Regions from separate parts of the Bradyrhizobium sp. BR2003 genome, predicted to be linked through region 1. Evidence: predicted binding sites of a transcription regulator. Region 1 holds the regulator's gene; the other holds the start of a gene.

Region 1 (15,398 bases):
GCCGGTCTGCCTGCCAGCCGCTTCACGCCGATCGGCTATGGCAGTGCGCAGCCGCTGGCCGGCAACGAAAGTGAAGACGGCAAGGCGCAGAACCGCCGCATCGAATTCGTGGTGAAGTAGCGATGACCGTGCTCGCGACATTCTTCTGGGGTTGGCTGCTCGGCGCGGCGCTGCTCGGCTTCTGCATGGGCTGGATCGCGGTGGTGCATCGGGCGAAGGGCGTCTCGAAGGTCTGGATGCGCTGGCTGGCGCTGCTCGCCGCCGTGCTGGTGGCGACGTCGTTCGCACGGATCGTGCCCGGCCGGTTCGGCTACTGGCTCGATCTCTTCCTGGTCATGTTCGCGCTCTATCTCGTCGGCTGCGCGATCGGCTCCTGGCTGCGCGACTGGGTGGTTTCGCGGAGCAAGCCCGCGAGCTGACCGCAACCTCTTGATCCGACAGGCCCGAGCGGCGTCGCCAAGCGCAGGGCGAGCCGCGTTCATTTTAGCGCTTGACATTAATACGTACGTACGTATTAAATCCTGTCCATGCCAAAACCCTCTCTCCGCGATGCCATCCTCGACGCCGGCCTGAAGGCGATGTTCCGCACCGGCTATCACGGCACCAGCGTGCGCGACGTCACCGCCGCCGCCGGCGCGCCGCAGGGCTCCTTCACCAACCATTTCCGCTCGAAGGAGCTGTTCGCGTCCGAGGTGCTCGACCGCTACTTCCTCTATGTGCGCGGCCTGGTCGCGGAAGCGCTCGGCGACACGACGCTGACGCCGCGCGAAAGGCTGAGAAGCTATCTCGATCTGATCACCGGCAAGCTCGCGCATGACGGCTTCACCCGCGGCTGCCTGATCGGCGATTTCAGCCTCGAGGCGTCGGGCTCGAGCGAGATGCTGCGCGAGCAGCTCGACGACATCTTCCGGGGATGGCGCGCGCCGTTTGCCGCCTGCATCGCCGAGGCTCAGGCCACCGGCGAGATCGCCTCCGACTTCGATCCCGATCAGCTGGCCGATTTCCTGCTCGCATCCTGGCAGGGCGCGATGCTGCGCATGAAGGTCGAACGCAGCGAAGCGGCGCTGACGCGTTTCAAGACGATCGCATTCCAAACCGTGTTCAAGGAGTTGCCATGACCATATCCGCCGATATCAGCCTGCATCATCGCGCCGTGCTCGGGTCTACGATGGCCTATCGCGAGACCGGCCGCAGCGACGCGCCGCACGTGCTGTTCCTGCACGGTAATCCGACGTCGTCCTACATCTGGCGCAACATCATGCCGCTGGTCGCCCCCGTCGGGCACTGCATCGCGCCCGACCTGATCGGCTACGGCCAGTCCGGCAAGCCCGACATCGGCTATCGCTTCTTCGACCAGGCGGACTATCTCGACGCGCTGATCGACGAGCTCGGCATCGCCTCGGCCTACCTCGTCGCCCAGGATTGGGGCACGGCGCTCGCCTTCCATCTCGCGGCACGCCGCCCGCAACTGGTGCGCGGGCTCGCCTTCATGGAGTTCATCCGCCCGATGCGCGATTGGTCGGACTTCCACCAGCACGACGCCGCGCGGGAGACGTTCCGGAAATTCCGCACGCCGGGCGTGGGCGAGGCGATGGTCCTCGACAACAACGCGTTCATCGAACGCGTGCTGCCCGGCTCGATCCTGCGCACGCTCAGCGAGGAGGAGATGGCCGCCTACCGCGCGCCGTTTGCGACGCGTGAGAGCCGCAAGCCGACCCTGATGCTGCCGCGCGAACTACCGATCGCGGGCGAGCCGGCCGACGTCGCCGAGGCGCTCACGGTGGCGCATGCGACGCTCGCGGCAGCGACCTATCCGAAGCTGCTGTTCGTGGGCACGCCCGGGGCGCTGGTGTCACCGGCTTTGCCGCCGAATTCGCCAAGACGCTCAGGCATTGCGCAGTCATTCAACTCGGCGCCGGCGCGCACTATCTGCAGGAGGATCATCCCGAGGCGATCGGCCGCTCTGTGGCCGGCTGGATCGCCGGCGTCGAGGCCGCCTCCGCGCAGCGCCATGCCGCATGAGAGCACGGAGGGCGTGACATGAGGAATGTCTCGATCACCTTTTGCCGGCCGTGCGGCTATGAGAGGCGTGCGAAAGAGGCCGCGGCGCTGTTGCGCGAGCGCCTTGGCGTCGATGCGACGCTGATCCCCGGCAAGGGCGGCATCTTCGAGGTCAAGCTTGGCGACGAGGTCGTCGCCAGGCGCGCCAAGGGACATTTTCCCGATGCCGCCGAGATCGTCGCCGCGGTCACGGCCGCGCGGGATCGATGATCAGCGGAGCGCGTGTCGGCCGGGTAGCGGAAGATCATTTCCATTCGTCCGGGCCGGTGCTTCACCGTAGTTTTCCGGATGGCCTTGCGGACCGTTCGGCGGGCTAACTGCCGCACGCGCATGTCAAGTCTTGTCGAAGGCGGCGGGAAACGCGCATATTTGTGCATCCGCTGTCATGAATCATCCCTAATATCTTGAAGATGCGCGTTTTATTGTCTTTTGACGAATTCCACTCCGGTTTAAAACGCGCTACACGGGCCAGGGCACAGCGAAGCGCCGGCGGAGTTCGCCCGGGAGCCGTCGTCGCGGGATCGCAATTCGAGGTCTAGATGCTGGAAGCAATACGCAGGGCGATGGCGTTTCTGCGCCAGAAGCAAATCCTGCATCGGCTGGGTGTTGTCATCAGCATCGCCGTCATCGGCATCGCCTGCTACGTCCTGTATCACATGCTGCGCGGCATCGACACCAACGAGGTGCTCGAGGCCATCAAGAGCACCGAGCCGCGGCAGATTGCCCTGGCGGGACTGTTCGTCGCGGCGGGCTACTTCACGTTGACCTTCTACGATCTGTTCGCGGTGCGCGCGATCGGCCACGCCCATGTACCCTACCGCATCAACGCGCTGGCGGCCTTCACCTCCTACTCGATCGGCCACAATGTCGGCGCCAGCGTTTTCACCGGCGGCGCGGTGCGCTACCGGATCTATTCGGCGTGGGGGTTGAACGCGATCGACGTCGCCAAGATCTGCTTTCTCGCCGGCCTCACCTTCTGGCTCGGCAATGCCGCGGTGCTCGGGCTCGGCATCGCCTACCACCCGGAGGCCGCCGCCAACATCGACCAGCTGCCGCCCTGGCTCAACCGGGCGCTGGCATTCGCGATCATCACCGCGCTGGTCGCCTATGTGGTCTGGGTCTGGACCCAGCCGCGGGTGGTCGGCCGCGGCCCCTGGACGGTGACCCTGCCGGGCGGCCCGCTGACGCTGCTGCAGATCGCGATCGGCATCCTCGACCTCGGCTTCTGCGCGCTGGCGATGTACGTGCTGGTGCCGGACGAGCCGAATCTCGGCTTCGTCGTGGTCGCGGTCATCTTCGTGTCGGCGACCCTGCTCGGCTTCGCCAGCCACTCTCCCGGCGGCCTCGGGGTGTTCGACGCCGCCATGCTGGTCGGCCTCTGGCAGATGGACCGCGAGGACCTGCTCGGCGGTATGCTGCTGTTCCGGCTGCTCTACTATATTGCGCCGTTCGTCATATCTGTAATCTTGCTGACGTTTCGGGAGGTTATCGTAGGCGCCCGACTCAAACGGCTGCCGCAGGCTGATTCGGGTCCCCGCGCCGAGCCGCACCATGAGGCGGTTCTGGTTCGCAAGCGCGGTGACTCCGGGGTCTGATGAAGCGGCCCGATGCCTCCCGAGGGAAGGTCGATGTGACTGCACCTGGGCGAGACATGAACCGACGGGATGAAAGCCGCCGCGATGGCAATTGACGATTCGCATTCCTCCATCTTCTCGCCCTGGCCCGACCGGTTGCGCCACTCTGCGCTGATCCTGCTTGCCGCAGCGCTGGCCTTGAGCGTGGTGGTCGCGCTCGGCGAATTGTCGCTGGTGCGCGCCTGCGCGGTGTTCGTCTGCATCGCGGCCGCGGCGCTGGTGCCATGGCGGCTGCATGATGCCGGAACCTCGCGCGAGGATGTCCGCGGCGTCAATCCGGTCGAGGCCGCCGCGGTCAGCGCGGTCGTCGCGGGCATGCCGGACCCGGCCGTGCTGCTCGATCGCGCCGGCCGCGTCATCCATCTCAACACCGCCGCGGCGCAGCTCGCGCCGGCGCTGCGCAAGAACGAACTGGCGCAATTTGCCTTGCGCTCGCCGGAGATCATCACCGCGCTGCGCGAGGCGATCGCGACCACCGAGCCGCGCCGCGCCACCTACACCGACCACGTTCCGGTCGATCGCTGGATGGAACTGGTGATCACGCCGGTGCCGGTTCCTACCCAGTTCGGCGGCACCGAGAAGTGCATGCTGATGACCTTCCACGACCTGACGCCGCTGCGCCGGGTCGAGGAGATGCGCGCCGACTTCGTCGCCAATGCCAGCCATGAGCTGCGCACGCCGCTCGCCGCCTTGTCCGGCTTCATCGACACGCTGCAGGGGCCGGCGCGCGAGGACGCGCGGGCGCGCGAGCGCTTCCTCGGCATCATGCACACCCAGGCGACCCGCATGGCGCGGCTGATCGACGATTTGCTGTCGCTGTCGCGGGTCGAGCTGTCGGCCCATGTGCGGCCCGAGGCCTCGATCGATATCGTGCCGATCATCCGCCAGGTCGCGGACGGGCTCGAGGCCCTGGCCAGCGAGCGCCAGGTCGAGATCGAGGTCGACCTGCCCCAGGCCCCGGTCATGATCGCCGGCGACCGCGAGGAACTGCTTCGCCTGTTCGAGAACCTGATTGAGAACGCCCTCAAATACGGCGCCTCCGGGGGCCGCGTCATAGTGTCGCTGAATCAGGCCGTTTCGGGCGCATCGGGCGAGGGGGCCCCCGAAATCCGTGTCATGGTACGGGATTTCGGCCCCGGCATCGCCCCGGAGCACCTGCCGCGGCTGACCGAGCGCTTCTACCGGGTCGACGTCGGCGACAGCCGTAACCAGGGCGGAACGGGCCTCGGATTATCGCTGGTGAAACATATTCTTAACCGTCATCGCGGGCGTCTTTTGATCGAGAGCGTGCCGAAGAACGGCGCCACTTTTACCGCCTGTTTTCCCCGGCCGAAGACCCCGTTACCAACCCAAAGCTAAGCGTTTTCAGCTGCTTAGCTCTGTCATCCAACTGTCATCCAACCTTCGTAAAAGCAGCACCGACCGCTCCTAGATGGACCGGCGTGAGCGCGATCGGGCGCATTCGGCGCTTCGCTCACAGGATGGAGACCACCCCATGAATTTCATCAAAGCAATCGTCGCAGCCGGCATGATCGCCGCTTCGACGTCGGCCTTCGCTGCCGATATTACCGGCGCGGGCGCGACGTTTCCGTTCCCGATCTATTCGAAGTGGGCTGACGCCTACAAGAAGGAGACCGGCAACGGTCTGAACTACCAGTCGATCGGCTCCGGCGCCGGGATCAAGCAGATCCAGGCCAAGACCGTGACCTTCGGCGCCACCGACGCGCCGCTCAAGCACGAGCAACTCGAGAAGGACGGCCTCGTCCAGTGGCCGATGGTGATGGGCGCGATCGTCCCGGTCGTGAACCTCGAAGGCATCAAGCCGGGCGATCTCGTGCTCTCCGGCGAAGTGCTCGGCGACATCTATCTCGGCAAGATCACCAAGTGGAATGATGCGGCGATCGCCAAGCTCAATCCGAAGCTGACCCTGCCGGCCGACGCGATCACCGTCGTGCGCCGTTCGGACGGTTCGGGCACCACCTTCAACTTCACCGACTATCTCTCCAAGTCGAATGCCGACTGGAAGTCCAAGGTCGGTTCCGGCACCGCGGTCGAATGGCCGGTCGGCGTCGGCGCCAAGGGCAACGAAGGCGTTGCCGGCAACATCAGCCAGACCAAGAACGCGATCGGCTATGTCGAATACGCCTACGCCAAGCAGAACAAGCTGACCTACACCGCGCTGGTCAACAAGGCCGGCAAGACCGTGCAGCCGACCATCGCTGCCTTCCAGGCCGCCGCGTCGAACGCCGACTGGGCCAAGGCTCCCGGCTACTACGTGATCCTGACCGACCAGCCGGGCGAGGCCTCCTGGCCGATCACGGCGGCGACCTTCATCCTGATGCACAAGGACTCGACCGACAAGGCGGCCTCGCAGGAAGCGCTCAAGTTCTTCAAGTACGCCTTCGAGAAGGGCGACAAGGCGGCCGAAGAGCTCGACTACATCCCGATGCCGGACTCGGTCGTCAAGCTGATCGAGAAGACCTGGTCCTCGGACATCAAGAGCTAAGTCCGACGCTGCGACAGGACCTGTGCCGACTCGATCGCGGCACAGGTTGAGCGACCAAGACCTGGTCTCCATCACCGCGGCAACAAGCGCGGGATCGAGTCCGGGGTTCGCGCCTCAAGGGGCGTGGCTGGACGACGACGCCCGGCCAAATGCGTCAGTGAAGATCGCTTCGGGGCGTAGCGGTTTGCGTGGCTTTTGCATACCAAAGAGGGGATTGGCGTGGCAGACATGGCTGTTCAGAGCGATGTGATGGAAGCCGCGGGACCTTACGATCGCGCCAAGGCCCTCAGCGCGTTCAAGCTCGGTGATCTCACTTTCTATTGGATCACCCGCATCTCGGCGATTTCGGTCCTGTTGATCCTCGGCGGCATCATCCTGTCGCTGATCGTCGGCGCCTGGCCGGCGATGAAGGAATACGGCTTCGCCTTCCTGTGGACGCAGCGCTGGGCGCCGTCGGCCGATCCGCCGGTGTTAGGCGCGCTCGGCCCGATCTACGGCACGCTGATCACCTCGGTCATCGCGATGCTGATCGCCATTCCGGTCGGCATCGGCATCGCCGTGTTCCTCACCGAGCTCTGCCCGCAAGTGCTGCGCCGCCCGATCGGCATCGCGATCGAGCTGCTCGCCGGCATTCCCTCGATCATCTACGGCATGTGGGGCTTCTTCGTGCTGGGCCCGTTCCTGGCCAACACATTCCAGCCCTTCATGATCCGGATGTTCGAAGGCGTTCCGGTGCTGGGTGCGGTGTTCGCCGGCCCGCCGTCCTATCTCAGCCTGTTCAACGCCGCGCTGATCCTTGCGATCATGGTGCTGCCCTTCATCACCGCGATCTCGGTCGACGTGTTCAAGACCGTGCCGTCGGTGCTGAAGGAAGCCGCCTACGGCATGGGCTGCACCACCTGGGAAGTCGTCCGCAACGTCGTGATCCCCTACACCCGCGTCGGCGTGATCGGCGGCATCATGCTGGCGCTCGGCCGTGCCCTCGGCGAGACCATGGCGGTGACCTTCATCATCGGCAATTCGTTCCGGATCTCGTCGTCGATCTTCGCGCCGGGCACCACGATCTCGGCGGCGATCGCTAGCGAATTCGCCGAGAGCGACGGCCTGCACCAGTCCGGCCTGATCCTGCTCGGTCTGCTGTTGTTCGTGCTGACCTTCTTCGTGCTCGCAGGCGCGCGGCTGATGCTGATGCGGCTTGAAAAGAAGGCGGGGAAGTAACGCCATGAACCCGATCTACAAATCCCGCCGCCGCAGCGACATCGTCATTCGCGCACTCTGTGTCGGCGCGGCGCTGTTCGGCGTCACCTGGCTGGCGCTGATCCTGATCACGCTGCTCTATAACGGCATTGCCGGCCTCAGCGTACAGCTGTTCACCCAGAACACGCCGCCGCCCGGCTCGACCGAAGGCGGCCTGCTCAACGCCATCGTCGGCTCGCTCATCATGACCGTGATCGGCGTCGGCATCGGCGCGCCGCTCGGCCTGTTCGCCGGCACCTACCTTGCCGAATACGGCAAGAACGACAAGCTGACTTCGGTGATCCGCTTCATCAACGACATCCTGCTCAGCGCGCCCTCGATCATCATCGGCCTGTTCATCTATGGCGCGGTGGTGGTGCCGATGCGCGGCTTCTCGGCGATCGCAGGCAGCCTCGCGCTCGCGGTGATCGTCATCCCGGTCGTGCTGCGCACCACCGAGGACATGCTGCTCCTGGTGCCCAATCCGCTGCGCGAGGCCGCCTCCGCGCTCGGCCTGCCGCGTTCGCTGGTGATCAAGCGGATCGCTTATCGTGCTGCGCGCAGCGGCCTGATCACCGGCGTGCTGCTGGCGACCGCCCGCGTCGCCGGTGAGACCGCGCCGCTGCTGTTCACCGCGCTGTCGAACCAGTTCTTCAGCCTGGACCTGACCAAGACGATGGCCAACCTGCCGGTGACCATCAACAACTTCGTGCAGAGCCCCTACGCCTACTGGAAAGAGCTGGCGTGGAGCGGTGCGCTGCTCATCACATTCACCGTGCTCGCGTTGAATATCGGCGCGCGTATCCTTGGTGCCGAAAGGGCCGCAAAATGACCGAGCTTTCCGTCTCCACGACTGCCGCGGGCCACGTTCCCCAGGTTCCGCTGCCTGAAGCGCCGCCGAAAGTCACGGTGCGCAACCTCAACTTCTACTACGGCGAACACCATGCGCTGAAGAACATCAACCTGACGCTCGGCACCAACCGCGTCACGGCGTTCATCGGCCCGTCCGGCTGCGGCAAGTCGACCCTGCTGCGCATCTTCAACCGGATGTACGACCTCTATCCGGGCCAGCGCGCGGTCGGCCAGCTGATGCTGGACCAGACCAACATTCTCGACCCCAAGCTCGACCTCAACTTGCTGCGCGCGCGGGTCGGCATGGTGTTCCAGAAGCCGACGCCGTTCCCGATGACGATCTACGAGAACATCGCCTTCGGCATCCGCCTCTACGAGAAGATCTCGAAGTCCGAGATGGACGACCGGGTCGAGAAGGCGTTGCGCGGCGGCGCGCTGTGGAACGAGGTCAAGGACAAGCTGAATGCCTCCGGCCTGTCGCTCTCCGGCGGCCAGCAGCAGCGCCTGTGCATCGCGCGCACCGTGGCGGTGCGCCCCGAGGTGATCCTGTTCGACGAGCCGTGCTCGGCGCTCGACCCGATCTCGACCGCCAAGGTCGAGGAGCTGATCCAGGAGCTCTCCGAGGACTACACGATCGCGATCGTCACTCACAACATGCAGCAGGCGGCGCGCGTCTCCGACAAGACCGCCTTCATGTATCTCGGTGAGCTGATCGAGTTCGACGACACCAACAAGATCTTCACCTCACCGAGCGATCGGCGCACCCAGGACTACATCACCGGCCGGTTCGGCTAGAGCTTGATCCGAAAAGTGGGAACCGGTTTTCCGATCGGATCATGCTAAAATTCAGGACACGAAACCATGATCCCCGGGATCATGGTTGAGGGAGACAAGCGATGGCTTCTGAACATACCGCCAAGGCATTCGACAGCGACCTGCAGGAGTTGACCCGCCTGGTCGCCGAGATGGGCGGCTTGGTCGAGCGGATGATTACCGAGTCGGTCGACGCGCTGATCCGTCGCGACGTCGCGCTCGGCAAGCGCGTGGTCGCCGCCGACATCGAGATCGACAATCTGCAGCGCAACATCGAAGAGCGCGCGGTGCTGACGATCGCGCGCCGCCAGCCGATGGCGATCGACCTGCGCGAGATCGTCAGCGCGATGCGCGTCGCGACCGACCTCGAGCGGATCGGCGACCTCGCCAAGAACATGGGCAAGCGCGTCGCGGCGCTGGAGAGCGATTTCCAGCCGCTGAAGCTGATCCGCGGCCTCGAGCACATGACCGACCTCGTGCTGTCGCAGGTCAAGTCGGTGCTCGACGCCTACGCCGCGCACGACCTGCCGGCGGCGATGAACGTCTGGAAGGGCGACGAGGAGGTCGATGCGATCTGCACCTCGCTGTTCCGCGAACTGCTCACCTACATGATGGAAGATCCGCGCAACATCTCGTTCTGCATCCATCTGATGTTCTGCGCCAAGAACATCGAGCGGATCGGCGATCACGCCACCAATATCGCCGAGACCGTGTTCTACATGATCGAGGGCCAGCAGATCACCGACAAGCGCCCGAAGGGGGACATGACCACTTTTGCCACCACGGTGCCGGGCAACTGAGGCATGATCGGCAAGCGCGGAACCGGCAAGAGCGAAACGGATGATCCTCGCGACAAATCGTTTCCGCGGGGACTATGCTCGAGGAAGTAAGCGTTTCGGTTTGCGTCTGGGCAACGGATCACCACAGAGAAAGAACTTAAACCGATGAGCGCACGCATTCTGGTAGTCGAAGACGAGGAAGCGCTGACGACGCTGTTGCGCTACAACCTCGATGCGGAAGGCTACGATGTCGAGACGGTGGGGCGCGGCGACGATGCCGACACGAGGCTGAAGGAGCGCGTTCCCGACCTCGTGGTCCTCGACTGGATGCTGCCGGGCCTGTCCGGCATCGAGCTGTGCCGCCGCCTGCGGGCGCGGCCCGAGACCAAGCAGCTTCCGATCATCATGCTGACCGCGCGCGGCGAGGAAAGCGAGCGCGTGCGCGGGCTTGCTACCGGCGCCGACGATTACATCGTCAAGCCGTTCTCGGTGCCGGAACTGCTGGCGCGGGTGAAGGGCCTGTTGCGCCGCGCGAGCCCGGAGCGGCTTGCGACCGTGCTGACCTATGGCGACATCGAGCTTGACCGCGAGAAGCGCCGCGTGGCGCGCTCGGGCCGTCCGATCGATCTCGGGCCGACCGAGTATCGCCTGCTCGAATTCTTCCTCGAGCATCCCGGCCGCGTGTTCAGCCGCGAGCAGCTGCTCGACAGCGTCTGGGGCCGCGACATCTACATAGATGAGCGCACCGTCGACGTGCATATCGGCCGCCTGCGCAAGCTGCTCAATCCCGGCCGCGAGCAGGATCCGATCCGCACCGTGCGCGGCGCGGGCTACGCGCTCGACGACCGCTTTGCCAAGGCCGAGCCGCAGCCGTAACGGGCGCGTGGCCATCACAAGCCGTGACATGGCGTCGTCCCGGCGAAAGCCGGACCCATAACCACCAATGGGTGTTGTTAGAAAGCCGTCTGGCCGCTTGCCGATTGCGCCGGCCGCGGCGTATGGGTCCCGACTTTCGCCGGGGCGACGCGGGTAATGCATCCGGGCTACGAGCCACAAAAAAATCCCCGCTTTCGCGGGGATTTGTTTTTCAGGTCTTCCGTAGTTTCCCGAGTGCTCACTTGATCTGCGGTTTCGCCGACGGCCGGCGGCGGTCGGCGGCGGGCTGGTAGGCGACGCGCGAGTGATGCGCGCAATAGGGCAGGCCGGCGAGCGCCTTGCCGCCGCAGAAGAAGAATTCCGGGCTCGAGGGATCGCCGACCGGCCAGTGACAGGTGGCCTCGTTGAGCTCGAGCAGCGACAGCCGCTGGCTCATCGGCACCACATTGTCGTAGGAGATCGGATCGGGCTCCATCTCGACCTCGAAGGAGTGCGCCAGCGCGGTGTTGCCGCGCGACACCGGCCGCGCCACCCGCATCATGTGCTGGGCAGGGCGGGCCTTGCGCTGCCGCGGCGCGGCCGTCGAGGGTGCCTTGGCGCGGCCGGAGAGGCCGAGCCGATGCACTTTGCCGATCACGGCGTTTCGCGTCACATTGCCAAGTTCCGCCGCGATCTGGCTGGCCGACAGGCCGGACTCCCAGAGCTTCTTTAGCTGCTCGACGCGATCGTCGGACCAGGTCAATACAGTCATCGCATTCTTCCCTTCGCGTAGCGCCGGCCAATCATTGGAGCGGCGCTGCGAGCCAATCTGGACAAATATCCCTGCGGCCAGAATCCCTTAGCCCTCGCCGGGCACGGTGTTGCGCCCGAACGTTACGCGAGACACGAAGGCTACTTAGAGGGTCCAGTACTGCCGCACGAGATGTCGTACCCGACAGGCCAAACGCTACAATATGGCGTGACTCTGGCGCAAGAGTCCGCGGCCGTGCGTCCACATGTTCCCACACAGTTAAGCGTTGCGATGAGGCTTTTCCACCGCACCGGAATGCTCCGGATTGCGCTCGTTTCGCATTGCAGGAAGGCCACTTCGTGGCGATTGACACTTACTGACCGCAGCATAGAATGCCCGCCACGTGCCGCCCGCAAAGGCGGCCGTTTTGTTTTCCGAAGCTGGCCGTTGCTGCGCTGGCGTCAAGGCGCGCGGCAATTGTCGGCTTAAAAACCGTCAGTGAACGCCATGACCAACGCTGCCACGTCGCATCTGCTCCCCGTCTTCGCCAGGGTCGATCTCGGCTTCGAGCGCGGTGAGGGCGCCTGGCTGATCGCAACCAACGGCGACCGTTATCTCGATTTCACCTCGGGCGTCGCGGTCAACGCGCTCGGGCACGCGCATCCGCATCTGGTCAAGGCGCTGCAGGAACAGGCGACCAAGCTCTGGCACATGTCGAACCTGTTCAAGAGCCCGGATGGCGAGGCGCTTGCCGCGCGGCTGTGCGAGCAGAGCTTTGCCGACTTCGTGTTCTTCTGCAATTCGGGCGCGGAAGCGATGGAGGGCGTGATCAAGCTGGTCCGCCACTATCACTTCTCCAAGGGCCATGGCGAGCGCTACCGCATCATCACCTTCGAGGGCGCCTTCCACGGCCGCACGCTGGGCACGCTGGCGGCGACCGGCTCGGCGAAATATCTCGAGGGCTTCGGCCCGCCGATGGACGGCTTCGACCAGGTGCCGCATGGCGACATCGAGGCGGTGAAGAAGGCGATCGGTCCGCACACCGCCGGCATCCTGATCGAGCCGGTGCAGGGCGAGGGCGGCGTGCGCTCGGCGCCGCAGGCGTTCTTCAAGGCGCTGCGCGCGCTGTGCGACGAGCATGGCCTGCTGCTGGCATTCGACGAGGTGCAGACCGGCATGGGGCGCACCGGCGAGCTGTTCGCCTACAAGCGCACCGGCGTCACGCCGGATGTGATGTCGCTGGCCAAGGCGCTCGGCGGCGGTTTCCCGATCGGCGCGGTGCTGGCGACCGCGAAAGCGGCCGAAGGCATGGCGCCCGGCTCGCACGGCTCGACCTTCGGCGGCAATCCGCTCGCGGTCGCCGCCGCCAATGCCGTGCTCGACGTCATGCTGAAACCCGGCTTCTTCGAGCATGTGCAGAAGATGTCGCTCTTGCTCAAGCAGAAGCTCGCGTCCGTCGTCGACCGCTATCCCGGTGTGCTGTCGGAGGTGCGCGGCGAGGGGCTGTTGATCGGCGTCAAGGCGGTGGTGCCGTCGGGCGACCTGATCGCAGCACTGCGCAACGAGAAGCTGCTTACCGTCGGCGCCGGCGACAATGTGGTGCGGTTCCTGGCGCCGCTGATCGTGACCGAGGCCGAGATCGATACGTCGATCACCGCGCTCGAGCGCGCGTGCTCTGTGCTGTCGGCGGTCCAGCCGAAGAAGGCGGCGGGATGATGAGCAAGCCGGTCCGTCACTTCCTCGATATCAACGAGCTGCCGCTCGGCGAGCTGCGCAACATGCTGTCCGCCGGAGCCGCCATGAAGGCGAAGCTGAAGGCGCATGAGAAGGGCAGGAAGCCGCTCGAAGGCAAGACGCTGGCGATGATCTTCGAGCGCCCGTCGACCCGCACAAGGGTGTCGTTCGACGTCGGCATGCGCCAGCTCGGCGGTGAATCCATCATGCTGACCGGTGCCGAGATGCAGCTCGGCCGCGGTGAGACCATCGCCGACACCGCGCGCGTGCTGTCGCGCTATGTCGATGCGATCATGATCCGCATCCTCAACCATGACGCGCTGCTCGAGCTCGCGGCCCACGCCACCGTCCCCGTCATCAACGGCCTGACCCGGCGTTCGCATCCCTGCCAGGTGATGGCCGACCTCATGACCTATGAGGAAAATCGCGGCTCGATCGAGGGCAAGACCGTGGCCTGGACCGGCGACGACAACAACGTGCTGGCCTCCTGGGCGCATGCCGCCGAGCGGTTCAAGTTCCAGCTCAATGTCGCGACCCCGCCGGAACTGTCGCCGAAGAAGCCGATGCGCGACTGGATCAAGGCGACCGGCGCGCCGATCATGCTCGGCAGCGATCCGGAGGCCGCCGTGCGCGGCGCCGACTGCGTCGTCACCGACACCTGGGTGTCGATGGGCGACAAGGAGGGCGAGCACCGCCACAACGTGCTGCGGCCCTATCAGGTCAATGCCAAGCTGATGTCGCTCGCCAAGCCGGACGCGCTGTTCATGCATTGCCTGCCCGCGCATCGCGGCGAGGAGGTCACCGACGAGGTGATCGACGGGCCGCAATCCGTGGTGTTCGACGAGGCGGAAAACCGCCTGCATGCGCAGAAGGGCATCCTGGCCTGGTGTTTCGACGCGGTCGTGTAGTCGTAGATCAGTAAGCGTTGTCGTCCCGGGCAAGCGAAGTGCGACCCGGGACCCATAACCACCGCTGTCAATTGTTGTGAAGGCTGGGGCCCCAGCTTGATGCAGCAACTCACATTGGTGGTTATGGGTCCCTGCTTTCGCAGGGACGACGGATAGATCCGTTCCGGTGAACCCCTTTCGTTTTGCGGTCCGAGACCCCAGATAGAGCGCCATGGTTTCACAATCTCCCGACATCAAAATCACGCCCGAGGCGCCGGTTCGCGCGCCCTCAGCGATTCCTGTCGACGATGCCGTGCTGGCCTTCGAGGTCGGCGCGCTGGACCTGCGCGGCCGGCTGACCCGGCTCGGCCCCGCGCTCGACGAGATCCTGCACAAGCACGATTATCCGCCCGCGGTCGGCAAGCTGCTCGGCGAGGCTATTGTGCTGACCACGCTGCTCGGCTCGTCGGTCAAGTTCGAGGGCCGCTTCATTCTGCAGACCCGGACCGAAGGTCCGGTCTCGCTCCTGATCGTCGATTTCCAGGCGCCTGATCGGCTGCGCGCCTATGCGCGCTACGACGCATCGCGCCTCAAGAATGGTCAGAGCTCGGGCGAGCTGCTCGGCAAGGGCCACCTTGCGATGACCATCGATCAGGGCTCCAACACCAGCCGCTACCAGGGACTGGTCGCGCTCGACGGTGGCGGCCTGGAAGAGGCAGCCCATGAATATTTCCTGCGCTCGGAGCAGATCCCGACGCGGGTGCGCCTTGCGGTCGGCGAGGAGATGCGCGGCGGCGAGGGTGGCAAGCTGCGCTGGCGCGCCGGCGGCATCCTGCTGCAATTCCTGCCCAAGTCGCCCGAGCGCGCCAAGCAGGCCGATCTGCATCCCGGCGATGCGCCGGAAGGCACCGCCGCGCATTCCGTGCCGGATGACGATGCGTGGGTCGAGGGTCAGTCGCTGATCTCGACGGTCGAGGATGTCGAGTTGATCGATCCCGATCTGTCCGGCGAGCGGCTGCTCTATCGCCTGTTCCACGAGCGCGGCGTGCGCGTCTTCAACCCGCAAACGCTGCGCGCGCAGTGCTCCTGCTCGCGCGATGCGGTGTCGTCGATGCTGAAGAGCTTCGCGCCGAACGACCGCGCCGAGATGGTCAAGGACGGCAAGGTCGTCGTGACCTGCGAGTTCTGCTCGTCGGTCTATGAGTTCACGCCGCAGGAAGCCGGCGTGGAGTCATAGGCGACCTTCGTCATGGCCGGGCTCGACCCGGCCATCCATCATAGGAAAACGTT
Region 2 (15,398 bases), on a different contig from region 1:
ACCTCGATCCGCGGCGGTGGCGGAGGCTGGGGCACCGGCGGGTCCCACATCGAGCGGCCCGGCGGAGGGAATTGCGCGCTCGCCGCACTCATGGCCCAGAGCAAAACGCTGCCGATAATCAAGGATCGTTTCATTAGCTATATGTCGTGACGCGGCCGCAACGGTTCAAGTGAACGCACCATGTGTCGACGCCGCCCCCGAGATGCGAGTTCCCCGTCCTCGTCACGGCTTCTGGTAGATCACCTGACCGGCACGGATGGTGCTGCTCACTTTCGCGAAATTGCCGACGTCGCCAAGCGGATCGCCGTCGAGCACCACGAGATCGGCGTCGAATCCCTGCTCCACCCGTCCCTTCTTCGCGGCCTTGAAGAACCGCGCCGGATTGGTCGTCAGCGAGGCCAGCACCTGCCGCTCCGACAACACGCGGTGCATCAGCTGAAATTCCTGCGTGGTGTCGTACAGCGTGGTGAAGCCGACATCGGTGCCGAACAGCACCGTGCCGCCATTCTCCGAAAACTGCTTGAGCTGGTTGACGGTCGAAGCCACCAGACGGTTGGTGACGTTCGGATCGAGCACCACGGTGGTGAACAGCGACAGTGTGGGAACGAGCGCAGTCCCCTGTGCCCTGAACCGCGCCAGCTGATCCCCGGTGTAGCTGGGTTCGCCGGGTGTGGTGTGCGCGAGCACGTCGACGCCGGACTCGATCACCGTCTCGACGCCGACCTTGTTCTGCGGATGCGCGAACACCGGCCGGCCCTGCGCATGCGCCACATCGACGGCTGCTTTCGCAATCGCCGGGTCCATGTTGACGACGGGCTTGTCGCCCATGAAGGCGCCGGTGAACAGCTTGATACCGTCATCACCCATCGCCAGCCAGTCCCGCGCCCATTTTGTGGCCTCCTCGGGCGTTGCGACTTCCGGAAGCTGCACCTCGCGCGGGATGTAGACGGGATGCCCGCCCTTCGGGAAGATGTTGCCGGCAAACAGGATGTCGGGGCCGGCGACTTCGCCCGCGACGATGCGCTTGCGCAGCGGCAACGTGTCCCTCGGATCGGAGCCGAGATCCCAGACCGTCGTAAAGCCCCAGCGCGTCAACATCTCCTGCATGTGCTGCGTCAGCGCCGCGGCCGGCGCTGCGCCGGAGTTGCGCCAGACATTCTGCGTGAAATGGACATGACTGTTCCAGAAGCCGGCGACGATGGTCTTGCCGCTGCAATCGATCACGCGCGCATCCGGCGGCGCCTGGATGTCGCCGGACTTGCCGACCGCGCTGATGACGCCGTCGGTGATCACGATCACCGCATCCGGCAGCGCTTCCGCATCGGCCGATGCGTAGAGCGTGCCGCCGCGGAGCACGATGGTCTCGGCCTGCGCGGTCACCGCGGCGACAGCCGACCCAATCAGGAAGAGCGTGACGCGCAGCCAGGTGCCGATCATGGAGAGTCTCCGTTGCAGGCCGGCATAGGCCGGCGCGCGAAGATAGCCGCAAGGCGCGGAGCCGTTTGATCGTTCTTGCTGTCCGCGCCGGATAGCGGCGCCCGCCCGTCACTCCTCCGGCGCGTTCTCGATCGGGTCGAAGCGGTCGGCCTCGAGCCCGAGCAGATTCCAGGATTGCAGCATGTGCGGCGGCAGCGGCGCGGTGGCATCGATCACGCCGCCGCGCGGGTGCGGAATCACGATACGGCGGGCAAGCAGATGCAGCCGGTTCTGCAGGCCGCCGGGCAGCTGCCAGTTCTCCTTGTTGAAGTATTTCGGATCGCCGACGATCGCGTGATCGATATGCGCCATGTGGGCGCGCAGTTGATGGGTGCGGCCCGTCACCGGCTTGAGCGAAACCCAGGCGAGCTTGGTCGCCGAGGTCTCGACCACGGCATAATAGGTCACCGCGTGGCTCGCGCCCTCGTCACCATGCTCGGCGATCCGCATGATGCTGTCCTCCTCGCTCTCCTCCTTCGCGAGATAAGTCGAGATGCGGCCCTGTTTCGGCTTCGGCACGCCGGCAACCAGCGCCCAGTAGATCTTGCGCGCGGAGCGATGGCGGAATGCGCCGGTGAGATGCGTGGCGGCGAACCGCGTCTTGGCGACCAGGAGGCAGCCCGAGGTCTCGCGGTCGAGCCGATGCACCAGCCGCGGCTTCTGCCCCTTGGCGTCGCGCATCACCTCGAGCATCTGGTCGACATGGCGCGTCATGCCGGAGCCGCCCTGCACAGCGAGACCGGCCGGCTTGTTCAGCACCAGCACGTCGTCGTCTTCGTAGAGCGTCATGTCCTTCAGCGCCTGCAGCGTCTTCGCCTCGGCCTCGGAGAGCGCGCCTGAAGTCTTCGGCGTGTCGAGCCGCAGCGGCGGAATCCGCACGCTCTGGCCCTCCTCGAGCCGGTCCTTGGAATCGGCGCGCTTGCCGTTGACCCTGAGCTCGCCCTTCCGCACGATGCGCTGGATATGGGAGAACGAGAGGCCCGGAAACCGCGCTTCGAGGAAACGGTCGACGCGCATGCCGTTCTCGTCGGCAGTGACGACGACGGTCTGGACCTTGGTTGGCAATGGCTGCTCGGCCGCGGCAGTCTTCCAGATGGCGGGCTCAGCCCGCTCCTGCCGGTCGCGGCGCGGCTCGGGCAAGCGCGGCGGCTTTCCGGCCGCACGGTGCGCGAACGGACGGTCGCCGGACTTGCGGTCGCCGGTCTTGCGCTCACCGGTCTTCCGCTCACCGGTCTTGCGGTCATCGAACTTGCGATCGTCCGGCTTGCGGCTGCGCTGCGCCGATCCGCCTTTGCCACGATCGCCGGCGCGGTCCCGGTCGCGGCCCTTGTCGCGCCCTTTGGCGCGGTCGCCCGGCGATGTGGTTCTCTTGATGCGGCGGCTCATGGTGATTTTTCGGCTCCAGACCTGCATTGTGCCTAGCGCAAATGCCGCGAATCGTCACGGCGAAATCGGTGTGAATCCGGTGCGGCATCGGCCATGTTCGGCCGTATACGGCAATCGACGGGGGGCCCCTGGAATGAGACTTGCGATATCGGCTTTGGCGGCGGCCCTGATGCTCACGGACCCTGCGCTCGCCCAGCAAAGCCCGATGCCCGAAGCCGCGATGCCGGAAGATCTGGCCTGGAAGCTCCTGGAACTCGGCCGCGTCATCGACCCGCCCAAGACCGCCGCGCTCTACGCGCCGCTGCAACAGAAGGAGCCCTATCAGGGCGTCAAGGTCGAGCGCGACGTCAAATACGGCCCCGCCGACCGGCATCTGCTCGACGTGTTCACGCCGGAGACGGCGGCGCCGGCGCGAGCCGTGCTGATCTACATCCATGGCGGCGGCCTCATTGCCGGCAACAAGCGCGCCCCCGGTAGCCCGTTCTACGACAACATCATGCTGTGGGCGGTGAAGAACGGCTTCGTCGGCGTCAATGCCACCTACCGCCTGGCGCCGGCCTTTCCGTGGCCGGCAGGCGCGGAAGACATGCGCGCGATCGTGCAGTGGGTTTCGGAAAACATCGCCCCCCGCGGCGGCGAGCCCAGGCGCATCTTCCTGATGGGCCAATCGGCCGGCGCGATCCATGTCGCGAGCTATGTCTCCCATGGCGAATTCCACAAGGTGAAGGGCGGCGGCCTTGCCGGCGCGATCATGGTGTCGGGCATCTATGATCTGACGGCCTCGCCGGCCGGCGACGCCGAGCTCGCCTATTACGGCTCCGACCCCTCGCGCTATGCCGAGCGTTCCTCGCTGCAAGGCCTGGTCGCGAGCCCGATCCCGTTCCTGATCACCGCGGCCGAGCTCGATCCGCCGCGCTTCGTCGAGCAGTTCGAGCTCATGAAGCAGGCCAGCTGCAAGCGGCCGAGCGGCTGCGCCCGCAGCTTCATGCTGCCGCAGCACAGCCACATGTCGGAGGTCTATGCGATCAATACGCCGGACACGCGGCTGACGGACGAGATTTTGGAGTTCGTGAAAAGCGTGAGGTGAGCGCTGGGGCCATAGCGATGGGCCGTCGCAGCGGACGCAGCCAAAAATATCGAAAACAACCCCATGCAAAGGAGTCGGCGGCCCGCGTTCGACCAAACGACTTGACACGTCGGGCAACTCAGGGATATTTTTCTAATATTCAGAAGTTTGACAAGTGCTCCTCGCCCAAGGCCATTGGGTATGAGGGCCGTTGCATATGGCATTTGCGGGCGTTTGCGACTGACGCTTCCACGCGGCAGGCAAGGAACGGACCGCGCGATCCGCAGCCGCAGCCTAATCTCATCTTGCACTACGGCGCGTACTCATAAGCGCCAGCGGTCCGATGTCTGCATCCGGAGAATCAGCGGGCATCGCGAGGCCAGTTGAAATCGGTCGATAATGACCCTTTGCAGGCATTCCGGCCCCTACGCGCTCGGGCCGCGCATCATGCGGTCGCGTTCACGAGATAGTCCGATACCGTTGAGATGAACGCGCGAAGACGCTCAAGACGCCTTAGGTCCCGGTGGTATCCCATCCAAATGTCCCGCGCTGGCGGCGGCCTTGGCAGTTCCAGTCTGCGGATACCCGGAATCTGATTGCCGACTACGCGGGGCAGGACAGCGATGCCGACGCCTTGCCTGCACATGCGCCCCTGGACGTTGCGGTTGTTCGATCGAAGGACCGGTCTCGCGTTGGGAAAACTCTCGATGAGCCACGCGATGTCCGGGAAATGGCCCGTGGATGTGTCATGGGTGATCAGCCGGAAACCGATCCCATCGCCATACTTGGGATCAGCCGCCTCCTCGGCAATGTAGACGCCGTATTCGAGCCTGAAGAGCCGCCGCTGAACGACATCGGCAGTGTCGAACGGAACGATACGAAAAGCGACGTCGGCCTCCCGTTGGGCAAGGTTGACCCGGCGTGTGCCGGTCAGGATCTCGACGTCGACATTGGGGCAGGCTTTCGAGAAATCCGCCAGGATAGGAGGGAGGACATAGGCCCCAAACCAGTCCGCTGACGAAATGCGCAGACTGCCTTTGAGATTCTGCTCCCGCCCCGCAAGCCGGCGCTCCATGGCCAGCGCACCTTCTTCCATTTGCTCGGCCAGCGCGATGATCCCGTGGCCCTCGTCGGTCAGAACAAGACCGTCCGCTGTGCGCTGAAAGAGCGTGTGACCGATCGCCTGCTCAAGTGCGCGAAGGCGCCTGCCGACGGTCGGATGGCTTGTCTGAAGAGAACGCGCGGCGCCGCCGAGCGTGCCGGATCGCGCAACAGCAAGAAAGATTCTGACGTCACTCCATTCCATCGCGGCCATCCACACAAAACTGAACGCCGAGAGTACAGTTATGTCACTCAAAGAACAAATCTAAGCACCTAGATTGCTGCCATCCTCTGGAGAGGTCTCCTTCTGCGGATTCGCCGGACCCATGAGCGCGGCCGCTTGGGTGGAAGCGTGATGCTGGCGGCGGACCCCCAAAGGAAGCTCGCCCGGACAGAACAGAGATTTCCTGAGCGCCCGCACAGCTCTCATCCGAACAACAGGAGTTAGAACATGCAGATCGGATTTATCGGTCTCGGCAGTATGGGCTCAGCAATGGCCCTAAACCTGGTGAAGGCCGGCCATGACGTCCGGGCCTGGAACCGGAGCAAGATCGCCCAGGAAAGCGTCCCCGGGGTAACGTTGGTCAAGCTTGCGGCGGATGCGTTCGAGGCTGACGCAGTCTTCACGATGCTATCCGACGACTCGGCCATTCGGGAGGTGATCCTTGATGCCGGCCTGCTAGCAAGCGCGCAACCAGGGCTGACCCATGTCGTCACATCGACGATCTCCGTCGCTTTCGCGCGGGAACTGGAGCTCCTGCACGAAGAGGCGGGCCTTGGCTACGTATCGGCACCGGTCCTCGGTCGACCGAACGTAGCGGCGAGTGGCCAGCTCAACATCCTGGCGGCCGGGAAGGCCGATGCAGTTACCGCGATCGAGCCGCTGCTCGGCCCCCTCAGCAAAAAGGTCTGGAAGTTGGGGGAGAACCCTGCTCGGGCGAATACGGCAAAGCTCGCCTGCAACATGATGATCGCCATGGCTATCGAGGCGATGGCTGAGGCTATCGTGCTGACCGAGAGCGTCGGCCTCGATCGTGCGGATTTCTTTGAACTCATCCTGGGTACCCTGTTCTCGGGCCGCGCCTATGAGAGCTACAGCGCGCAGATCACGGAACGATCGTTCGAGCCGGGTTTCAAAGCCAAGCTCGCTCTCAAGGACATGCGCTTGGCGACTGAGGCCAGCAACGAGATCGGACGCACGCTCCCGATGCTTGAGGCTGTCCGCGAGGGGCTCAGCAAAGCTGTCTCGGCGGGCCTCGGGGATAAGGACTGGTCGATCATGGCCGATATGACGGTTCGCGGCTGCGACAGTGTCGCGTCGTCTGAAAGCAACTCGGAGAAGAACTAATGAAAACTTGGCTCATCACAGGCTTGAGCGCGGGGCCACGAGCTACGTTTGAACGTCAACATCTGACTGGAAAGCGATCATGATCGCAACTTTGAAGGGGTTTACCCAGCAGCTGTTGCCGGTGAATGGCATCAAGATCAACGCCGTCACGGGAGGCTCAGGCTCGCCGATCCTTCTGCTTCACGGCTGGCCGGAAACATGGTGGGAATGGCACAATGTGATGCCCCTGCTGGCCGAGCATTTCCGCGTGGTGGCCATGGATCTGCGCGGCGCTGGCTTTTCCGACTGCCCGCTCGACGGCTATGACAAGGCGACGATGGCGCGCGACGCGCATGAAGTGATGGTTGCCCTTGGGCATGAACGCTACGCCGTGTGCGGACATGACATCGGCGGAATGGTCGCCTTGCCGCAGGCCGCCATCCATCGGAAGGCTGTTACACACCTAGCCGTCCTCGACGTTCCGCTTCCCGGCTGGACCGGATGGGAGGCGACGACTGTAAGGCTCTGGCACTTCGGCTTCCATATGAACCGGGACCTACCCGAGCGCCTGATTCATGGTCGTGAATATGACTATGTTTCGACCTTCATGGCAGAGCGGTTCTACGATCACAGCACCTTCAATCCGGCGGACATCGAAATCTACGCGAAGGCGATGGCGCTTCCTGGCCGCACGCGTGGCGGCATGGAATGGTACCGCACCCTCGCCGCCGATCATGCGACTGCGCTCGAGTACAAGAAGCAACCGCTCGAGATACCTGTGCTGGGCCTGGGTGGGGACCAGCGGTTCGGTGCGCAGATGGTGCCGATGCTCAAGGAGTTCGCCAGCAATGTGACCGGCGGCTCGATTGCGCGGTGCAGCCACTATGTGGCGGACGAACGGCCGGATGAAGTCGCGGCCGCTCTGGTCGATTTCCTCAAGGCCAATTGAAACTCAGCGCCCCGCGCGCCGTCGTGGGCCGGGCGGATCGCGAGGCTGCGGGCGAATTGCGCCCGCAGCGATCGCGATGGATCGAATCATAAAGGAGACTGTCATGACCGCACCCGTCATTCGCGGCGTCAATCATATCGGCATCACGGTGCCCGACATCGAAGCAGCAAAATCGTTCCTGGTAGAAGCTTTCGGCGGCCAGGTGATCTACCAGTCCTTCGGACCGCAGGATTCGCCGCGGCAAGGACCCGAATTCGAGCGGGCCGTCGGCGCTTTTCCCGGAACGGTCGTGCGTGCGCAGGCGATGGTCAAGATCGGAAGCGGACCCGATATCGAGCTCTTCGAAATGCACGGTCCCGAGCAAGCCAAGCCGATCCGGGCAAGCGACTTCGGCATCACGCACTTCGCTCTCTACACCGACGACATCGACGCATCGGTCGAGCGCTTCGAGAAGGCGGGAGGCACACCCCTCACCGCGCCGCGCGCTATTCCCTATGCAACCGAGAAAGGTCCTGGAAACAAGGTTTGCTACTGCCGCATGCCGTGGGGCACGACGATGGAATTCATCACTACGCGGGACCGCATGGCCTATCATGACCAGACGGATCTGCGCAGGTGGCAGGACGAGGACTGAGCAGGGCGCGAAAAGAGACCCGCATCAGTTAAGTCGCGGCGATGCTGACGCTGCGGAAGGTTCGACGAGTGCGTAGCCGCAACGGCTGTCGTGACAGCTCTAGCGTGCCGGCGGTCAGCTCATCCGGTTGAGCCTGCGCTTCGTCAGCGCCTGTATCATGCAGCGATGCGCTGCAAGCGGCAACGTTCCTGCGAAATTAGGTGCGCGTGAACCGTAGAGAGGATCGCGACGGCCAGTGAGAAAGATGACGCCCGCCGCGTCATGGCGCCAATTCCATCGAGGACGAGCCGATACTCTTTCCGCTTCTGGCCCCAAAGCCGACATGCCGTGGTCACCCGGCGATGTCCGGTTTTAGGGGATAAAGCCGACATGGCGGATTTATGAATACGCGCCCTTCTGTAATGGGCCCGATGATGTCAAGCCTCCCGAGTGAACGTCACGCCGCCGAGCTCATGCTTCTGTCCGTGGTCAACGCTTGGCCGCCACATCATGCTGTCAGAGGGAGCGGTGAGCCTATCTAGATACGCGTGGTTCGTCGGGCGACGGCCACTGGGCGTGTAACGGCTTCACCGCATCCACCGTCCCGGCGACGGGACTTCGGGCACTGGGCTTCTGTTCAGCCCGATTGCATTCCAGCTCTTCTCCTCGTGCTCTATGCTGCGATCGGGCCCGCGTCAGCCCAGCGGTAAGTTGTGCCGTCGACCCAGATCCGATGCAGGATCACTGCGAGCTTACGTGCCAAGGCGACTTTGGCGCGCTTCGAGCCTCGCCGCTTGGCGACGTCCATCCCCCAGCGCTTAAGTTTTGAGAACCGGGTGATGCGCGACAGCAGAACGTTGGCGGCCTCATACAACACCGTACGCACTATCTCGTCGCCGGCCAGCGTGATCCCGCCCGTGACGTCCTTTTCGCCCGATTGGTACTTCTTTGGCGTGAGCCCGAACAGCGCGCCTGCCGATTTTGACTTCGTGATGCGATTGGGGTCGTCAATCGCCGATTTGTAGGTAATAGCCACCAGAGGACCAACGCCTGGCACTGTCATTAGCCGGCGACAGACCGCATCGTCACGCACCGTTGCCAGCACAGCCTTGTGTAGCCTTCCGTACTCAGCTTTCAAGGCCGATCGCGCCGAAAGCATCGCTGCGGCAATGCGCTCCAATGTCGCCTGACCCGCAACCAACTCACGGATCCGCGCTTCGAAATTCTTCCGCGTCACCGGGCCAACCTTCAGCCCAAAGCCGCGCAAAATCCCGCGGATACTCAATTCCACATCGATCAGCCGCCCGAGAAGCTGTTTGCGTGCGATCAGAAGGGCCCGGATCTCTTGAGCATCGACCGACTTTGCGTGTACCGGCCGGAACCATCCCATCCGGATCAACTGGGCAATCCCGCGCGCATCCTTGCGATCCGTCTTGACCGTCATCGCAGACAATGCGGCCTTTACATGTCGCGTTTCCAGCAGAACCGTTTCGAAGCCTGCTCTTTTCAGCGCCGCATGCAGCCATTGCGACAGCGGCCCAGCCTCCAGCCCGATCTGCTTCACTGCAAAGCCAAGCGTCTCAAAAAATTCAACCAAGGCGTCGGGTTTGCTCGCGACCTTCGCCTCCTTCAGGATCTTACCCTGGACATCCACAACGCACACGCTCGACAGTTCCAATGATACGTCGATTCCGGCATAGTTCTCCACGGCTGTCCTCCGTCTCCAGATGCTTGGGGCCGACTCAGGTCGTGACCCCGTTTATCATCTATCGGGGGACAGCCACCATCATGACCCCTTGCTCGGAGCAGGGCCCATTACGGCATCTAGTCCCCGCCCCGCTCCTTGCGCAGCCGCGCCCAATAATCCAGCCGCTTGCGGATCTCGCGTTCGAAGCCGCGGTCGGGCGGATCGTAGAAGGTCTGACGGCCCAGCGCTTCCGGGAAATAGTCCTGGCCGGAGAATGCGTCCGGCATGTCGTGATCATATCGATAGCCGGAGCCATAGCCCTCCGACTTCATCAGCTTGGTCGGCGAATTCAAAATGTGCTTCGGCGGCAGCAGCGAGCCGCCCTGCTTCGCGGTCTGCATCGCCGCGCCGAACGCGGTGTAGACCGCGTTCGATTTCGGCGCGGTGGCGAGATAGACCACGGCCTGCGCGATCGCTAGCTCACCCTCCGGCGAGCCGAGGAAGTCGTAAGCATCCTTGGCGGCGTTGCAAACCGCCAGCGCCTGCGGATCGGCAAGGCCGATGTCCTCGACCGCCATGCGCACCACGCGGCGTGCCAGGAACAGCGGATCCTCGCCGGCATCGAACATCCGCGCCAGATAATACAGCGCCGCATCCGGATCGGAGCCGCGCACCGACTTGTGCAGCGCCGAGATCAGATTGTAATGGCCGTCGGCCGACTTGTCGTAGATCGGCGCGCGGCGTTGCAGGATGGCCTGCAACTGCTCGGCGTTGAACACTTCGCCCTTGCGGGCGGCGCGCCAGACCTCTTCGGCTAATGTCAGCGAGGCGCGGCCGTCACCATCGGCCATCCGCACCAGCACGGCGCGGGCTTCCGCATCGAGCGGCAGCTGCTTGCCCTCGATCTTCTCGGCATTGGCAAACAGTTTCTCGATCGCCGCCGTATCGAGCGAGTGAAACACCAGCACGCGGGCGCGCGACAAAAGCGCCGCGTTGAGCTCGAACGACGGATTTTCCGTGGTGGCGCCGACCAGCACCACCGTGCCGTCCTCCATCACGGGCAGGAAGGAATCCTGTTGCGCGCGGTTGAAACGATGCACCTCGTCGACGAACAGCAGCGTGCCCTTGCCGGTCTCGCGGCGAGCACGCGCGGCATCGAACGCCTTCTTGAGATCGGCGACGCCAGAGAACACCGCGGAGATCTGCTCGAAATGCAGCTCGGTTGCGTCGGCCAACAGCCGCGCCACGGTGGTCTTGCCGGTGCCGGGCGGTCCCCAGAACACCAGCGAGCCCAGCGTGCGCGTCTCCAGCATCCGCGTCAGCGCGCCGTCGGGCCCGAGGATATGATCCTGGCCGACGACGTCGGCCAGCGTGCGCGGACGCAGCCGGTCCGGCAGCGGGTGCGGCGCGTCCTGCTCCATCCCCGCCGCGGCGAACAGGTTGCTGGCCTCGCGCGGTTGCTTCGGGCTCACTTTGGGCTCATCCGCCGAGCGTCACGTTGATCTGCTGGCCGCCGCGCACCAGCGTGATGCGCCAGACCCGCGACCCTGTTTTCGAGGCCTTCTCGAGGTCGCTGGTCCGGGCGATCTTCTCGTTGTTGACCGCCATGATGATGTCGCCCTTCTGGAAGCCGACATTGGCGGCGGTGCCGTCATCGGCGAGCTCGGTCACCACGACGCCCTCGGCGCCGGCGTCGAGATGCAGCTCATCGGCCAGCGCCGGCGAGATGTTGGCGACCCTGGCGCCCTGGAACGGCGAGCGCGCGGTCAGCACGATCTCGTCGCGATTGGTGTCGGGCGCGGTCTCCAGCGGCACGGTGAGCTTCACCGGCTTGCCGGCGCGCTGCACCTCGATCTCCGCGTTGCCGCCGAGCGGACGGGTGGCGAAGCGGTAGTCGAACGCGTTGGGATCGTCGATCGGCGTGCCGTCGATCCCGACGATCAGGTCGGAGAGCTTGAGCCCGGCCTTCGCCGCCGGACTGTTCGGCGCGACATTGGCGACCAGCGCGCCAGACGGCAGCTTCAGTCCCAGCGTCTCCGCGATCTCCGGCGTCACCGCCTGCAGCCGCGCGCCGAGCCATGGCCGCTTCACGGCCTTGCCGCCGCTCTTGGCGGAGGCCACCACCACCCGCACCATATTGGCGGGAATCGCAAAGCCGATGCCCTGCGAGCCGCCGGAGCGCGAGAAGATCGCGGTGTTGATGCCGGCGAGCCGGCCGCTCATGTCGACCAGCGCGCCGCCCGAATTGCCGGGATTGATCGCCGCGTCGGTCTGAATGAAGAATTGATAATCCGTGATCCCGACTTGAGTGCGTGCCAGCGCCGAGATGATGCCGTGCGTCACGGTCTGGCCGACGCCGAACGGATTGCCGATCGCCAGCACGACGTCGCCGACCAGCAATTGGTCGGAATTAGCGAAGTCGAGCGTTGGGAATTTTTCCTTGTTGGTGTTCTTCAGCCGCAGCACCGCAAGGTCGGTGCGGCTGTCCTTCAGCACGATCTCCGCCTCGTATTCGCGCTTGTCGGCGAGCGAGACCTTCACCTGGTCGGCGCCCTCGATCACGTGATTGTTTGTGACCACAAGCCCGGAGCCGTCGACCATCACGCCGGAGCCGAGCGAGCGCTGCATCTGCTCGGGCTGCTGTCCCGGTACGCCGAAGAAGCGGCGAAAAATCGGATCGTCCAGGAAGGGATTGCGGTTCTGCACGGTCTTGGCGGCGTAGACATTGACCACCGCCGGCTGAACCCGCTGCACGATCGGCGCATAGGACAATTGCAGCTCGGCCTGCGAGGACGGCACGCGGCGGTCCTGCGCCGCGGCTGCGGAAAGATTTCCCAAGAAAGCCAACGTGCAGAGAGCGGATACGGCAGCAAAACGGACGGGTCGGAGCATTCTCACCTCTCGTGGAAACGCCGGAATATAGGCGTGTTCGCCGGGCAATTGAAGGGCGCCCGGCCGGATAACTGGCCCCCCAACTGGGCCGGTGCACAACCCGCGGCGCCGCGTTGAAGCGCGCCGCGGAGCTTCTATGATGGCTGTCATCTCACTGCGCCGCTCCGCTTGTTGCCTGCGGACCACAAGCGGAACTGGGATGCCCGGAAGCGCTGTCGTGCGTCAGTCACGATACGCTCCTAGGACCGTTCAGTGAGTGGGGACTTCAAACACAACAGGGGTGCACAATGCGTGCGACAAAAGTTGGTGCAATCGCCATCGGCCTGGCTGGGGCGCTCGCCGCCTCGCCGGCCTATTCACAATCGGCCGGAGGCGGCAGCGATGCGGAGATCGCGCTGCTGAAGCAGCAGCTGAAGATGCTCGAGCAGAAGCTCGACAGACTGCAGAAGCAGACCAACGCCAATACCGCAACCGCGGCCAGCGCAAACGCCAATGCGAAGGCGGCGGACGCCAAGGCCGCGCGGGTGGCGAGCGCCAACGCCGCGATCCCGGTGAAGGGTCCGGTCGCACCGTCCGGCGTCGTGGTGACGATGCCGAACAACCGGCCGACGATCTGCACCGCGGACGAACAGAACTGCGTGGCGATCACGAGTCGCGTGCACTGGGATGTCGGCGGCTACGACTATCGTCCGAACACCGCCGGCACCTCGCCGCAGAAGCTCGACAGCGGCGAGAACGTCCGCCGCGCGCGCATCGGCATCGTCGGCAAATTCTTCGGCGACTGGAATTACTCGCTGATCTACGACTTCGGCGGCTCGTCCGACGGTTTCGGCGGCGCGGCGCCGGGATCGCTGCCCGGCGGCGGCACCTCCGGCATCGAGAATGCGTATCTGAGCTACACCGGCTTCAAGCCGTTCGGCGGCAAGATGGCGATCGAAGGCGGCATCATGGACGTGCCGTGGACGCTCGACGAAGCGACCAGCTCCAACGACATCCTGTTCATGGAGCGCGCCTCGGTCGGCATCATCGCACAGAATATCGCCGCCGGCGACTTCCGTTCGGCGGCCGGCACGCGCTGGTGGAACGATCAGTTCTGGATCGGCGGCTACGTCACCGGACCGACGTCGGGCGCCATCCACTCCGCCTCCTCGACCTCGCCGGCCGGCACCTCCGAGCAGTATGGCGGCGTCATCCGTGTCGCGGGCAATCCGATCAGCGGCAAGAACTATTCGGTGCATCTTGGCGCCGATGCGGAATGGCTGGTGCAGCCGCCGCGCAACCAGCTGACGCAGGCGCAGACGCTCACGCTCAGCGACCGGCCCGAGCTGCGCATCGATCCGACGACGCTGATCTCGACCGGTGCGATCGCCAACGTCTCCGGCGCGCAGGTCTACGGCGTCGAGGCGGCAGCGACCTATGGCCCGTTCATCGCGCAGGGCGAATATTACTGGTTCAATGTCGATCGCTCTGCGAACACCGGGCTGCCGCCGTTCGGCGCGCCGAGCCTGAAATTCGACGGCGGTTACGCGCAGGTTGGTTACGTGCTGACCGGCGAGAACCATGCCTACAACCCGGCGACGGCCTCCTATAGCGGTATCAAGCCGCATGATCCGTTCTCGCTCGCCGGCGGCGGTATCGGCGCCTGGGAAATCGCCGGCCGCGTCAGCACGATGGACCTCAACGATCAGATCGCGCAGGCGGTCGGCATCGCGGGCGGACGGCAGACCGTCTACACCGCCGCGCTGAACTGGTACGTCAACAACAACGTTCGCTTCATGCTGAACTATCTGCACGGCGATATCGCCAAGCAGGCCTCGGCGACTTCGACCGCGGACGTCGGCTCGAAGTTCGACGCGGTCGCGCTGCGTACGCAGGTTGCGTTCTGAGGCGGCGCGATCCGCCGTCGATAACAAATGGCCGGGAGCGACATCGCTCCCGGCCTTCTTCATTGCAGATTGTCAGGCCGCGCGCTTCGACTTCTTCACAACAACCTCCGGCGCCGGCGCGCAGGACAGCCGCTCCTGATGGCCCTCGCCCCAGGCTTTCAAAATATCGATCACCGGGCGCAGGCTCTCGCCGAGTTCGGAGAGTGTGTATTCGACCCGCGGCGGCACCTCGGCATAGACCTTGCGGATCACGAGGCCATCGTCCTCGAGCGCGCGCAGCTGCTTGGTCAGCATGCGCTGGGTGATGCCTGGCATCCGCTTCCGCAGCTCGCCGAAGCGCTGGGTGCCGGCCTGCAAGTGGTACAGGATCACGCCCTTCCATTTGCCGTCGATCAGGTCCAGCGCGGCCTCGACTGCGCACCCCGGCCGACGCGCAAAATTCTGCCGTTTCATCGGATATTCCCCAATAGTATACAAACAGGGACTAGTTCCCTGTTTTTACAGTACTTGCCAAAAGGACGCCAGCGCGACAGGTAAGACGGCAGGCAATCGCCCACCACGGAGAGCAGGCATGAAGGCCGTCGGATACCAAAAATCGCTGCCGATCGAGGCGGCGGATTCGCTCGTCGATTTCGAGATCGCCAAGCCCGAGCCGAAGGGGCGCGACATCCGTGTCGCGGTGAAGGCCATCTCGGCCAATCCGGTCGACTACAAGGTGCGCAAGCGCGCGGCGCCGACCGACGGCGGCTACAAGATCCTCGGCTTCGACGCGGCCGGCGTGGTCGACGCGGTCGGGCCCGAGGTCTCGCTCTTCAAGCCCGGCGACGAGGTGTTCTACGCGGGCTCGATCCTGCGCCAGGGTACCAATTCGGAATTTCATCTGGTCGACGAACGCATCGTCGGCAACAAGCCGGCGTCGCTGTCCTTCGCGCAGGCCGCCGCCCTGCCCCTGACCTCGATCACCGCATGGGAGCTGCTGTTCGACCGGCTCGGCGCGGTGCCGGGCAAGAGCCTC

What was found. Region 1 encodes PhoB, which activates phosphate uptake and scavenging genes when phosphate is short. Its sites were predicted from a motif close to TGTCATNNANCTGTCAT; they were not measured.
Region 2: the regulator PhoB is predicted to act here: its motif matches at 12,711-12,727, upstream of E2I15_RS03770 (OprO/OprP family phosphate-selective porin).

What each region holds. Positions count from the first base shown of each region.
Region 1 covers NZ_SMYJ01000033.1:8,954-24,351, reverse strand. Annotated here, with positions in the region: gene E2I15_RS28320 (OmpA family protein) at 1-120, shown strand, start outside; gene E2I15_RS28315 (hypothetical protein) at 123-419, shown strand; gene E2I15_RS28310 (TetR/AcrR family transcriptional regulator) at 528-1,118, shown strand; partial or broken gene E2I15_RS28305 (haloalkane dehalogenase) at 1,115-2,022, shown strand; gene E2I15_RS28300 (SelT/SelW/SelH family protein) at 2,041-2,271, shown strand; gene E2I15_RS28295 (putative bifunctional lysylphosphatidylglycerol flippase/synthetase) at 2,601-3,656, shown strand; gene E2I15_RS28290 (ATP-binding protein) at 3,741-5,054, shown strand; gene pstS (phosphate ABC transporter substrate-binding protein PstS) at 5,191-6,201, shown strand; gene pstC (phosphate ABC transporter permease subunit PstC) at 6,430-7,419, shown strand; gene pstA (phosphate ABC transporter permease PstA) at 7,424-8,269, shown strand; gene pstB (phosphate ABC transporter ATP-binding protein PstB) at 8,266-9,084, shown strand; gene phoU (phosphate signaling complex protein PhoU) at 9,186-9,902, shown strand; gene phoB (phosphate regulon transcriptional regulator PhoB) at 10,047-10,757, shown strand; gene E2I15_RS28255 (GcrA family cell cycle regulator) at 10,996-11,508, opposite strand; gene E2I15_RS28250 (aspartate aminotransferase family protein) at 11,995-13,203, shown strand; gene argF (ornithine carbamoyltransferase) at 13,203-14,129, shown strand; gene E2I15_RS28240 (Hsp33 family molecular chaperone) at 14,341-15,345, shown strand.
Region 2 covers NZ_SMYJ01000008.1:280,202-295,599, reverse strand. Annotated here, with positions in the region: gene E2I15_RS03825 (hypothetical protein) at 1-35, opposite strand, end outside; gene E2I15_RS03820 (amidohydrolase family protein) at 223-1,437, opposite strand; gene E2I15_RS03815 (RluA family pseudouridine synthase) at 1,546-2,862, opposite strand; gene E2I15_RS03810 (alpha/beta hydrolase) at 3,032-3,949, shown strand; gene E2I15_RS03805 (LysR family transcriptional regulator) at 4,374-5,234, opposite strand; gene E2I15_RS03800 (NAD(P)-dependent oxidoreductase) at 5,481-6,377, shown strand; gene E2I15_RS03795 (alpha/beta fold hydrolase) at 6,457-7,305, shown strand; gene E2I15_RS03790 (VOC family protein) at 7,409-7,939, shown strand; gene E2I15_RS03785 (IS110 family RNA-guided transposase) at 8,592-9,626, opposite strand; gene E2I15_RS03780 (replication-associated recombination protein A) at 9,743-11,077, opposite strand; gene E2I15_RS03775 (DegQ family serine endoprotease) at 11,085-12,497, opposite strand; gene E2I15_RS03770 (OprO/OprP family phosphate-selective porin) at 12,785-14,383, shown strand; gene E2I15_RS03765 (winged helix-turn-helix transcriptional regulator) at 14,456-14,836, opposite strand; gene E2I15_RS03760 (zinc-binding alcohol dehydrogenase family protein) at 14,955-15,398, shown strand, end outside.